One region of the Neorhizobium sp. P12A genome, then DNA from elsewhere that is predicted to be linked to it. Evidence: predicted binding sites of a transcription regulator. Region 1 holds the regulator's gene; each other region holds the start of a gene.
What was found. The regulator LexA, encoded in region 1, represses DNA repair genes until DNA is damaged. The targets are predictions, from matches to a motif close to TGTTCNNNNTGTGTTCNG.
Positions count from the first base shown of each region.

Region 2: the regulator LexA is predicted to act here: its motif matches at 2,043-2,060, upstream of DTW90_RS13565 (helicase-related protein).
Region 3: the regulator LexA is predicted to act here: its motif matches at 2,229-2,246, upstream of DTW90_RS12510 (metallopeptidase family protein).

Region 1 is NZ_QOVX01000010.1:95,037-99,218, reverse strand. Features, by position in the region: gene eno (phosphopyruvate hydratase) at 1-212, opposite strand, end outside; gene kdsA (3-deoxy-8-phosphooctulonate synthase) at 362-1,207, opposite strand; gene DTW90_RS24050 (VOC family protein) at 1,204-2,091, opposite strand; gene lexA (transcriptional repressor LexA) at 2,312-3,031, shown strand; gene DTW90_RS24040 (ComEC/Rec2 family competence protein) at 3,012-4,182, opposite strand, start outside.
Region 2 is NZ_QOVX01000003.1:366,529-370,710, forward strand. Features, by position in the region: gene DTW90_RS13565 (helicase-related protein) at 1-1,802, opposite strand, end outside; gene DTW90_RS13570 (DUF3309 family protein) at 3,014-3,169, shown strand; gene DTW90_RS13575 (YMGG-like glycine zipper-containing protein) at 3,202-3,453, shown strand; gene DTW90_RS37120 (hypothetical protein) at 3,687-3,848, shown strand.
Region 3 is NZ_QOVX01000003.1:152,697-156,878, forward strand. Features, by position in the region: gene DTW90_RS12505 (DNA polymerase Y family protein) at 1-1,345, opposite strand, end outside; gene DTW90_RS37605 (hypothetical protein) at 1,257-2,207, opposite strand; gene DTW90_RS12510 (metallopeptidase family protein) at 2,370-2,807, shown strand; gene DTW90_RS12515 (DUF1737 domain-containing protein) at 2,856-3,062, opposite strand; gene DTW90_RS12520 (CoA ester lyase) at 3,078-3,980, opposite strand; gene DTW90_RS12525 (hypothetical protein) at 4,092-4,182, shown strand, end outside.

The sequences.
Region 1 (4,182 bases):
TCGACGGCTTCGACTGCCTTCTCGACGCCCTTGCCATGGTAGCGGCTGCCGCCGTCACGGATTTCAACGGCTTCGTGCGCGCCGGTGGAAGCGCCCGACGGAACGGCCGCACGGCCCATGCTGCCGTCTTCGAGATAGACGTCGACTTCGACAGTCGGGTTGCCACGGCTGTCGAGAATCTCGCGGGCGATGATGTCGGTAATTGCGGTCATGGTTTCTTCCTGCTCGCTGGGTGATAAATCGATTGAAATCTCATAATCGAAGGCCGGGAAATTACAATGCCGCTCCGGCCGCCGATTGGAGAAACATATATAGCCGCCTAACCCAAGATCATGTCAGCCTTTTGAAGCGGCCGAAAGAATCAGGATTTGGCGATGGCGTCGAAGGCCAGAAGCTTCTCAAGAAGCCGCGGCATGTCCTTCAGATGCACCATGTTCGGGCCGTCGGACGGCGCATGGTCCGGATCCTCATGGGTTTCGATGAAGACGCCCGCGACGCCGACAGCGACAGCCGCACGCGCCAGCGTTTCCACGAATTCACGCTGGCCGCCAGTCGAACCGCCCTGCCCGCCCGGCTGCTGGACCGAATGCGTTGCGTCGAAAATGACCGGCGCGCCCATGGCCGCCATGATCGGCAGCGAGCGCATGTCGGAAACGAGGGTATTGTAGCCGAAGGAGGCGCCGCGCTCGCACAGAAGCACGTTCGGATTGCCGCTGTCATTCAGCTTGGCAAGCACATTCTTCATGTCCCAGGGCGCAAGGAACTGGCCCTTCTTGACGTTGATCACACGGCCAGTCTTGGCGGCCGCGATCAGGAGATCGGTCTGGCGCGAGAGGAAGGCCGGGATCTGCAGCACGTCGACGACCTTTCCGACAATCGCGCACTGCTCTTCCGTGTGAACGTCAGTCAGGACAGGAAAGCCAAATTCCTTCTTGAGATCGGCGAAGACTTCCAGAGACTTCTCAAGCCCCATGCCACGCTGGCCGGAAAGCGAGGTGCGGTTGGCCTTGTCGAAAGACGATTTGTAGACGAGCCCGATACCAAGCTTGGCACAAAGCTCCTTCAGCACGCCCGCAATCATGAAGGCATGGTCGCGGCTCTCCATCTGACAGGGGCCAGCGATCAGCGACAGCTTGCCGCTGTTTGAAAACGTGACTTTCGATGCGCCTTCGCCGGCGACGACTGCGGAATTGGTCGGATTGCTCATTGTGTCTCCTCGAAGGCAAACAGGGCGCCCTGCCCGGGTGCTGCCCTTACCAAGATACGGTGGTTCTTATGCGTGTAGCTCACGCCGTTACCAGCCAAATGCGCCGCTGTCACGGAAAGATCGCGCGTGCGGAATAGGATTGCCCCCGCACGCAGCCCGGAATCATAGGAGGGAACGGGAAGATCGTAGAACGCTTCCATACCCTGCGGCGTCAGCACCGCGATGCGGGCGTTTGCCGCTTCGATCATCAGGCCGAAGGATTGCTGCGTGATTTTCGGACCGTTTGCGACCTTGTCGAAAAATTCGGCGAAGGCAGCCGGCTCCGGCGTCGATAGCGCCACCTCTATCAACCCGACAGCACCGTTCGCATGCCTCTCGAGAGCATCGCGATCGGTTGGGAACGGATTGATGCGCTCGCAGCAGAAAGAAAAGAAATCAGGGGAGCGCAGATCGGCGGCAAACGCCAACCGGAAGCCGGCGGTCGATTTCGAACCGTCCGGCATCTGCATCGGTCGCGTGAACTCCAGCATTCGGCCGGCAGATATGGCATGGGCGCGCAGCCGTTCATCGTCTGCTGCCGCGTCCGGGGTTCCGAAGACCACGGCAGAAAAACCGTCCTCGCCCTGACGGAACCTGTATGCTTGATCACGAGCGGTAAAGACATTCCCCTCAAGCGTCGCGCTCTCGCATTCCTCTCTGCTCGCAACACCCAGCGGCTCCAGATAAGTCTTGTCCGCGAGGAAGATGCAGGCATTCTCGGTGCCAAAGGGATGCCGGGCATCGGCCGCAACTGTAAAGCCGAGCTTGCCCAGTCTTTCGCGCGCCGACGCGATCTTGAAGGTCGGAAGGACCAGGTGGTCGAGCGGATACGGCAATGGCTTCATCGAATTATCCCCTTACCCTGCCGATGGTTTGCACCTTTCGGTCAAGCAATTCAAGCGGGATGGTAGACCGAACAAGCGTCAAAACGGCGCCCACCCAGCTAAACATTAGAGAAAGTTTGCTCTTTCGCGGAAACTTCACGAAAATTTAGGGACTTGCGGAACACATATGGAACATATAGTGTCTGTTCTGTATTTGTTTCACATATCGGGGTCGATGACGATGTTGACACGCAAGCAGCAGGAACTGCTTCTATTCATTCATGAGCGGATGAAGGAATCCGGCGTTCCACCGTCATTCGACGAGATGAAAGATGCGCTGGATCTCGCCTCCAAATCAGGCATTCACCGGCTGATTACAGCTCTTGAGGAGCGCGGTTTCATTCGCCGCCTCCCGAACCGAGCGCGTGCGCTCGAAGTGATCAAATTGCCCGAAGCATATAACCCTCCTTCGCAGATACGCCGGGGCTTTTCGCCCAGTGTCATCGAGGGGAGCCTTGGAAAACCGCAGCCCGTTGCGGCAGCTCCAACGAAGCCGGCTAATGATGATTCGGGCAACTCGGTTTCCGTGCCTGTCATGGGGCGAATCGCTGCCGGTGTGCCGATTTCCGCTATTCAGAACAATACCCACGACATCGTCGTTCCTGCCGATATGCTGAGCTCCGGCGAGCACTATGCGCTGGAAGTCAAAGGCGATTCGATGATCGAGGCGGGCATTTTCGACGGCGATACGGTCATCATCCGAAACGTGACGACCGCCAATCCCGGAGATATCGTCGTCGCTCTCGTCGATGACGAAGAAGCCACGCTCAAGCGCTTCCGCCGCAAGGGCGCTTCGATTGCGCTCGAAGCAGCAAACCCGGCTTACGAAACCCGCATTTTCGGACCGGATCGCGTCAAGGTGCAGGGCAAACTGGTAGGGCTCATCCGTCGCTATCACTGAGCGATGATATGTCCCGGCTCGTGACAAAGGTGTTGGAGCGCCAATCATAAGCCCGGTGGCGGTTCCAGGCGCGTTGAACGCCTTGAAACGCGGTTATTATTTCGGGTTTTTCGGATGCCAGATCGATCTCGACCGAGCCGGAGCGCCTGAGGGTCGCGCCGGTGAACAACTGTGCACCAGAACGGCAGATGTTGAGACGCAGCCGCACCGGTATCACGACAAGGTCGGCAATATCGCAGGCCGGGCCGAGATAGGCGGCGTTATCGATCGTCAGCAGGATCCTTCCATTGTCCAGGATTGCGGCGCACCAATCCTTGCGGTGGCAGGCAAATCCTCCTTCGGGAACGGTATCCAGAGCGGCTGCCATGGCATCGCGCAGGATTTTCTGCTGATTGAAATCCAGCCTGAGAGGCGGCCCTGTTTTGGCCTTGCGGGTTGGTGTCGTATCGTCCGCAGGCAGCATTTTCGGCGGTTGCTGATCGAAGAGCGCAAGCGCTTGCTGCCACTGTCCGAAAATAAAGTCTGGCGGCCGCTCGCGATTGGGTTCGAGCTTTCCGTTGCGTAGCAGAGCGACGAGTTCGCCGTCCTCGGAGATCAGGACTTCCGTCTTGGGAGTCTCAGGTGTCAGAGCGGCGATTGCGATCGATGCCGCAATCAAGACGGCACCGGCATGGCGCAACTTCGTTCTTAGCATCGTCATCAGCAAAAAGCCGGCAACGATGGTTGGAAAGAGCCAGAGCGGTAGCCGGGCAAATGGAATATTGCCGCCCCACGCGGCAACCGTCTTGGCGATGGCGGTTACGGCGTCGAGCCCCACGCCTGTCACCTGCCAGGGATAATAGTCGAGCCCGAAGGGCATGAGCAGCACGGCGAGCATCCCGACTGGCATGACCACGAAGGACACGACGGGCATGGCGGCGAGATTGGCAACAAGACCATATGTCGCCAGGCGGTGAAAATGCTCGATCGAGAAGATAGCCGTCGACAGGCCGCCGACGAAGGATGTCGATGCAATACCCCCGAAGAAGCGAAACACCACAGCCAGCGGGCTGAATATCCGTAGCCTCAGCAGCCCTCCCTCACGGCTTGGCCGCCGCTGCCAGAGCGAATAGCCAGAGACGAGGGCAAGCGTTGCGGCAAAAGACATCTGG
Region 2 (4,182 bases), on a different contig from region 1:
TCACGCGCATTGCCGGTCAACTGTTCGTCGGCCAGAAGCAGGACGCGCGGACGCATGATGTGATCGCTGCCCGAAAGCCGCGCCACGGGATCGCCAAGCCAGCGCACGAGGCCATCGGCGCTGATCGCCAGATCGCTGTTGCCGGCAGCATGAAGACGCGCGGCGCGCGCCTCGAACTCCAGCGCGAGCGCCTTCTGCGAAGCAGCCTGGACAGCCTTGGCGTCCGGCCCCTCGGCGCCTGAGACCGGCGTGAACCGGAATCCAGCCAACTGTCCCACATGATGCCCCTCTACGAAGACATCCCCATTCACACTGATTTCAGCTTCCAGCATTGCATTCTCTCTCAGGCGCTTCATGAGCACAGATGTCCTGCGATCAACAAAGCGTTTCGTCAACCGTTCATGTAACGCATCGGACAATCGATCTTCGATTTCCCGTGTCTTTTCTTGCCAGTGTGTCGGATCGGCAAGCCAACCGGGCCGATTCGACACATAGGTCCATGTCCTTATCTGCGCGATTCGTGCCGAAAGAGTGTCAATCTCGCCATCCGTTCGGTCGGCGCGATGCACTTGTTCGGCAAGAAAATCCTCTTTCACCGTGCCATAGCGCACGAGATCGGAAAAGAGGGTTGCGATAAGATCGGCATGCTGAGCAGGCGCAATGCGGCGATAATCCGGCAGCGCGCAAGCCTCCCACAACTTTTCGACGCGGGCAGGGCTGCTCGCGCGATCGATAATTTCCGGATACCTCGACAGATGCTCGAGCGCCTGCTGATCGACGGCAGGAAGCGCGCGGGTCAGGCCGGAAACCTTCGGGGCAGCGTCGAGGCTATGGCGCAAGGCGGCGATCGTCGAGAAATCCAGCTCCTTGGTACGCCACTGCAGCACCTTGACATTGTCGAATTCATGCGCCTCTATCCGCCGAACGAGCTCGTCGTCAAACGGATCAACATGGCCGGTGACCCCGAAGGTGCCATCCTTCAGGTGTCGGCCGGCGCGGCCGGCGATTTGGCCAAGCTCGCCGGGATTGAGATTGCGGAACTGATAACCGTCGAACTTGCGATCCTGCGCAAAGGCTACATGGTCGACGTCGAGATTGAGACCCATGCCGATAGCATCGGTTGCGACAAGATATTCGACGTCGCCCTCCTGATAGAGCGCCACCTGCGCATTGCGGGTCCGCGGGCTGAGAGCGCCCAGAACAACCGCCGCGCCGCCACGCTGTCTGCGGATAAGTTCGGCGATCGCGTATACCTCATCGGCGGAGAACGCGACGATTGCCGATCGTTGCGGCAGGCGCGTGATCTTTTTCTGCCCGGCATAGAAGAGATGCGAGAGACGGGGTCGCTCGACAACGGTGATGCCCGGCAGGAGATGTTCGAGGATGGGCCGCATGGTTGCCGCCCCGAGAAGCAGGGTCTCGTCCCGGCCGCGCAGATGCAGAATACGGTCGGTAAAAATATGGCCGCGCTCGAGATCGCCGGCAAGCTGCACCTCGTCGATCGCGACGAAGGAGGCCTTGCTCTCACGAGGCATGGCCTCGACGGTGCAGACGGAAAAGCGGGCGTTCGGCGGAGAAATCTTTTCCTCGCCCGTGACAAGGGCGACATTGTGGGCGCCGACCTTTTCGACCACACGCGTATAGACTTCACGGGCAAGAAGCCTCAGCGGCAGGCCGATAACACCCGTGCCGTGCGCCACCATACGCTCGATCGCATAATGGGTTTTGCCGGTGTTGGTCGGTCCGAGCACCGCGGTCACGCCGCGACCACTCAAGATCATGGGCTGCGAAGTCAGGGTCATGTGTCCTGCAAGGATGAGGCGCGGCTGCCCTCGGGTCAACAAGCTCCTCCGTGAAGCGGAGAACAGATGACGATCCAACGTGACAAAGGCAAGACCTGAATGAAAAAAGCCTGGCGAAAACATCGCATTTTCCACGGAATACCAACAATTTTAAAGTGCACCCGTCCTATGCCGCTAAGGAATCCATCAAACGCGGGAACAGCTTAGGAACGAATCGGAGACGAATCGCTGACTCCTCAACATTCCCGATTTGTTCACCACAATATATGGATCGGAATATTCGGATTCGCACAAAATCCTGAATCCGGCTGAGCATGCCCGCGATGAGTCAAGCGGCGATTCGCCAAAATCCTGACGTGTGCCGGTCAAATCACCTTAATCATTTGTAAACGCGATGAAATCTCTCGGAAATCAGCTCCAGGGGACGCGGCATTAACACTCAGGCCAAAGCCTGAACGAATCGGCGACGAATCGCTGACGTCGGGCAATTCCCCGTTTGTTCACCACAACATTTGGTGTGTTTTCTGCTTCGGGCCACATGACTCGGCGTAATTGTGCCGGCGAATCGGGCTGAATCGGTGATTGCGATTAACCTTTGCCAGATACCGATCCAAACACGGCTGTGATTTCCCGCATAAATTGAGATCGTTAACTTTCTGACCAAAACCGGAACGAATCGACGACGAATCGCTGATTCATGCATGTTCCCTTTGCGTTCACCACAAGATATGGCCTATCGGCGATGGTAACTACCCATATGGGGGAGGGCTGGGCGGGTCTAATACTCCTAGATAGCGTGCTCTTTAACCAATTATAGCCGCTGCCTACCACTTTGCGGTGATTGACCAGCCCTCTCACTCCAGGGAGTAATCCTAAAGAGGTCATCCTTGTTGGCGATATCGGCGAGCCGGGTCAAACAAGGAACGAATCGGCGACGAATCGCTGACATCGAAATTTTCCCGTTTCGTTCAGCGCAAGCTATTGTATTTAAAGAATTTTTTAACCATAGAAACAACTTCGCAGGGTCGCCGTTGCCGCCCGGGCGACGGCACACTCTCAAAAAGAGGGAGAAAACCGCAGGATCAGCAGGTCGAAACGGCAAAAGGCATGAGTCTTCAACATTTCCTCGAACATTAGCCGGAACAATTTTTCGCGAAGGCCGTTTATGTCCTCGTACGAATAGACGATTGAAAAGTAGAGGAAGCAGGACCATGCTCGGTACGATACTGCTTGTGATTCTAATACTTCTCCTGATCGGCGCGCTGCCGAACTGGGGTTATAGCAGCGGTTGGGGCTATGGTCCTTCCGGAGGACTGGGGCTTGTTGTCGTCATCATTCTCATTCTTGTTCTAATGGGTCGAATCTGACTGGTTAAATCCAACATGGGGAGTAAAGCACCGTGAAGAAAATTATTGTTGCAGTTGCGTTGATTGGAACCTTGGCGTCCTGCACGCCCGAAGAGCGCGGAACGACCATTGGTGCCGGTACCGGCGCTATTATCGGCGGTGCTGTGAGCAACAGCTGGGGCGGCGCTGCTATCGGCGCGGTCGCAGGCGGCGCCGTTGGCTATTTGATCGGACATTCTTCGCGTCAGGGCTATTGCATCTACCGAGATCGCAATGGCCGTCGCTACGAAGCGCGTTGCCGCTAAACGCATAGCAGCCATGCTATCGCCAATATGGAAATGTGGAGCGGGCGCACCGGTGCGCCCGTTTCAGTCTCTGGCGATCGGATATGCTCGCTCGTCAACACTGCGTTGACAATTGGTCATTCAGTAAAGTCTTCACATCCACCATTGCCATGACCATCTTTGTTGCAACACGAGCAATTAAGCCCGCGCCGATTTCCAAGAGATCGGGTCAATTTGTTGAAAGGACCGGCATCATGGCCGAGACAGTCGCAAACATCGCAGTGGTCGCTCTTATCGCCGCCGCATTCACCGCAACGGCCCTCGCGGCAGTCGTTGCCAACGCGCGGGAGCGCAGCATGGTCCTGCGTCCGATACCCGTGGAAGCAAGATCGCGCCGCCCTCGCCGCGAGTATTGAGCCAAGACGCCAGCCGGCAATAGCCCCATCGCGGGCTACTTCCCACTAATTCTTTTCCGAATATTGCTATCGGCTTATGATCGCGCATCCCCTGGAAGAGGGGATGCCGAACAGCGATCCGTTTAAGGACAGCCCATGAGCAGGATAGTTCTGGGTGCAGTTTTCGTTTGCCTCTTCGCCACCAGCAGCTTTGCGACTGGTTTCGAAATTCCGTGGCTACCGGATTTCGACTTGCAGCGCGACGCCGCCAAACACTGCCGCGTTGACCGGGATACCATAACCAAAAGCATCCCAAGCACAGACGCCGCGCGGTGCAGGGCACACACAGGAAATC
Region 3 (4,182 bases), on a different contig from region 1:
ACTGGAAGATCTGCGGCGGTCCATCGGGCACCTCGGCAAGCACGGCTTCGACCAGCTCCGGCTTGGCGAGAAGCCGCAAGGGCCGCTCGCTTCTGAAAGGAACGGTCGGCTCTCCTTTGGCTTGCCGATGATGCTTTTCCGCTTCGATCGCCGGTATCGAGATTGCTGCACGCTCCGGCACATGGCTTTCGCACAGGGCAAAACGCTGCAGGCAATCTTCGCCGAGACGGGCCGAGACGCGATCGACGAAGGCGGACAGCGATATCTCGTCCTGCCGGTCACTATCGAAATCGGCCTGCCTGGCATCCAGGATGTCATGATGCAGCACGTTCAGCCGCAGAATCTCGAAGCCATAGCCGGCGTCGAGGTCGTCATAGATTGCTTGCAGCCGTTCGGCAAACAGGGCAGCGATAGCCTTCGCCTCCCGGAGCGGCCGCGACGCACCAACGGCGATGCGAAAGACCCTGCCGTCCACGCGAAAAAGAACCAACTCGAACCGCCTGCCGCCAATCCCTCGCGCCTCCAGCGACAGTTTCAGGGAAAGGGCAACCTGAACGGCAATTGCAAGAATCTGGTCTTCTGTTCCGATCGGTTCGGCCAGCTGGCGTTCCGCCGACAGGCTGGCCACAGGCCGGCGCGGCGAGATCGGTTCTTCCTGCTGCCCCAGAGCCTGATCGAGACGCAGAAGCAGCTCCGCACCGAAGCGACGGGCAAGCGGCGCCCGCGGCGCTCTCATGACGTCGCCCACATATTTGAGCCCGACCTTCCTCAACGCATCGATCATCTCCCGCTCCACCCTAAGAGCAGCAACCGGCAAGGAGGCCAGCACATCGAGAGCCCTCTCGTCGTCGATCAACCCGCCACTGCCAAAACGCGTTGCCGCCCAGGAGAGCCCTGGCGACGACGAAATGGCGCCGCGCGCATCGATCCCCATCTGAAAGAGCCGAGAGAGAATATCCTTGAGAATGGCCGCCTCACCACCGAAGAGATGCGCACAGCCGGTAATATCGAGAAACAGCCCATCCTTTCCGTCAAGGGCAACAAGCGGAGTATAGCGATCGCACCAGTCGGCAATGCCTTCGAGAAAACGCCGATCAGCTGCAGTATCCTCATCAATCACGTCGAGCCTGGGATGGATAGCGCGCGCCTCGGCAACACCCTGTCCTTTTCGAAGGCCGATCTTCTCTGCCACTTCGTCCAGCGCCGTCAGCCGCATGGCGTTGTTCTGCCGCCCGGAACAGACGATCGGCGGCGCCTCAGGACGCCCGGTCGAACGCCAGGAGAGCCCCCATCGCTTTCTGGCGATCCGGTCCGTTGGAAGATGCGGGAAGTGGATCGCGAGAATGCGCTGTGCGTTCGCCTGGAAGGCGAGTGTCGACTGGCTGGTAGACAGGAAGAAACCGGCGGTCATGGGGATTCCACTCCAAAAGAAGGGAGATGGGAGCCGGGTTGCGGCTCTTCTCCAGGGTGAGACGAAAGACCGGATTGCCGATGCTGCCGCCTAGCATCGAACCATCCGGCAGAAGCCGCGCCTGAGCCGGCGCGGGGTCGACAAGAAAGCGGAAGAAAGCGCTACTGGCTTCTTCCTCGCCGGCTTGCCGCAAAAGAAAAAGAGGACGCTCCGACGCCTTTGCCCTGAGATTCAATCGCCGGCTTTCGGTCAGGCCGAAAGGCTTCGGATTGCCGCGCACCTCAAGAATGGTCGCAGGAAAGACACCGCTTTCAACAGCCGCTTCCGCAAGCCAAAGCGCGTCTTCGAGCTTGCGGGGACTTGCATGGAGGAAAAGCTCCGGCCGCAATCCGAAATCCTTCAAGCCGACGGCATAGGGAACACCGGCCTCCATCGAAGACACCCTGTCGGCGATCCATAAAACCGGCAGGCAGGTGCGGTTCTCCTCCTCATCCTGCCGCTGCACGAGTGCCGCAAGCGCCAGCGCAAAGCCGCTGCTCGAGCTGCCATCGCGCAGCATATGCGTGCGGATTTCCGTCAGGCCGTCGAGCGGCAACCCTCCCTCCAGGGCCTCGTCCAGATCGGATATGCCGAAGCTCAGACGGCGCGCATTCTCCCGCTTCTGCGCCTCAATACCGCCATTTGCCAAGTCCTGCATGTCAGCTGCAGCCAAAGCCGGCACCGGCTTGCCTTCGAGCTTCGCAATGGTTTCACGCAGGGCAAAAAGCTTTTCCCGCGCCACGGCAGCCTTAGCCATGGACGTTGCTCCAGATAATTTCGTTCCTGTTATGTTCCTATAGATTCCAGAGCGCTAAATAAGAGTCAATAACCAATTTATGTGAATTTATTCCTCTGCGAGAATCCGCTCTCGAAAAACTCAGCCAAAGGTTCTATATGGGCGAAAAGAAAGGACATCATCATGGCCCGCATTGACCAGAGCGAGGATTGGCGGGACCGTCACGCGCCGACGATAAGTGCATTCGAATCGCTGACCATGGAGGCCTACAGCCACCTGCCGGAGGAATTCCGGGCGCTGACCGGCAATCTGACCATCGAGATCGAAGACTTTCCGGACGACGAGGTTTTCGAGGACATGGCGCTCGAGACGCCATTCGACCTGCTCGGCCTCTTCGAGGGCCGCGGAGTCAGCGAGCGCTTCACCGTCGAGAACGGCGAAATGCCGAACCGCATCCGGCTCTATCGCCGGCCGATCATCGATTATTGGGCGGAAAACGACGAAACGCTGGGCGATATCATCACCCATGTGCTGATCCACGAGATCGGCCACCATTTCGGCCTCAGCGATGACGATATGGAGCGCATCGAGGCCAGCGCCGAGGAAGCGACAGACCGCTGATGCGGTCGGTCCATTTGTTTTAATGCAATTCCTGGAATTGCTTTCAGATCATTGCTCGGAAAGCTTCATCTCGGGATCGTAATCCTTGCCTTCGATGTCCTTGACCACGGCCTGGCCGCATTGCATCAGGCCTGTTGCCGCGTTGAAGGCATAGGTCGGAGAGCCCGAGAGGGACCAGCCCTTGTTGAGGGCGGCACTCACCTTGTGGCAGAAGGAGGAATCGTCCGGGCCGCTCAGAAAACGGTAAAGTTTCATCTGCTGTCTTTCACGCTAAATCTGTCGTTCTGCAATCAGGCGAGCTTTATGGACCAGTCCCTCCGCCTGGACAAGATGCAGGCGCTCGACCATCCGGCCGTCCATGTTCACGACATTGAGATTGGCGGCCGCGGGATCCGCAAAGGCGGCAATGATCGCCTGCGCCTCCGCAAGCGCGTGCTCGTCAGGGCCGAAATGCCGGTTGGCGGTCTCGATCTGGCCGGGATGAATCAGCATCTTTCCGTCGAAACCCATGGCGCGGCCCTGCCCGCATTCCGCATTCAGGCCGGCCATGTCCTTGAAATCATTATAGACGCTGTCGATCGCATCGAGCCCATAGGCGCGCACCGCCATGATCACCTGCATCAACCAGGGCACGAGATAGGTCCGCCCCGGCTCCGGCAAGACGCCGGTATCCTTGCGCAGATCGTTGAGCCCGACGACGAAGCAATCAAGCCGGCTTCCCGGCGTGCGTCCCGCCTCAGCGATCGCAGCGGCGTTAAGGATACCGCGCGGCGTCTCGATCATCGCCCAGATCCGCAATTCTTCCGCAGCATCGGCATCGCTCAGCCGGTCCATGACATCGGTGACATCCTGCGGCTCGCCGACTTTGGGCAGAAGCACGGCATCCGGCTCCAATGCCAGGACAAGATCCAGATCGGCATTACCGAATTCGGAAGACGGCGCATTGATGCGAATGATCCGCTCCCTGCCCTCAAGCGGCGGACCGGACCAGAAGGCCTTCAGGTTTTCCCGTGCTTCCGCTTTTTTCTCCGGCGCAACGGAATCCTCAAGGTCGAAAATCACCGCATCGCAATCGAGTGCATGGGTCTTTTCGAGCGCCCGGCGATTGATCGCGGGAACGCTGAGCACCGAACGGCGCAGACGGATGGAGCGAGGAGGTGCGGAACGGCTCATCACCGATTTGTGCCAAGCTTTCCGCCGTCAGGCAAGACAACAAAAAGCCACGCTTCTCTTGCAGAGCAATAGTCGAAGGACCACATGGATTGCAGAGAAAGGTCTCAAATCATGCAGAATGTCCGCACCATGTTCATTGCTCTTGCTGCCGTTACAGTCTTCACGGCGGTGGCGCTCCTTACGTTTTCGCTGACGCTTGCCG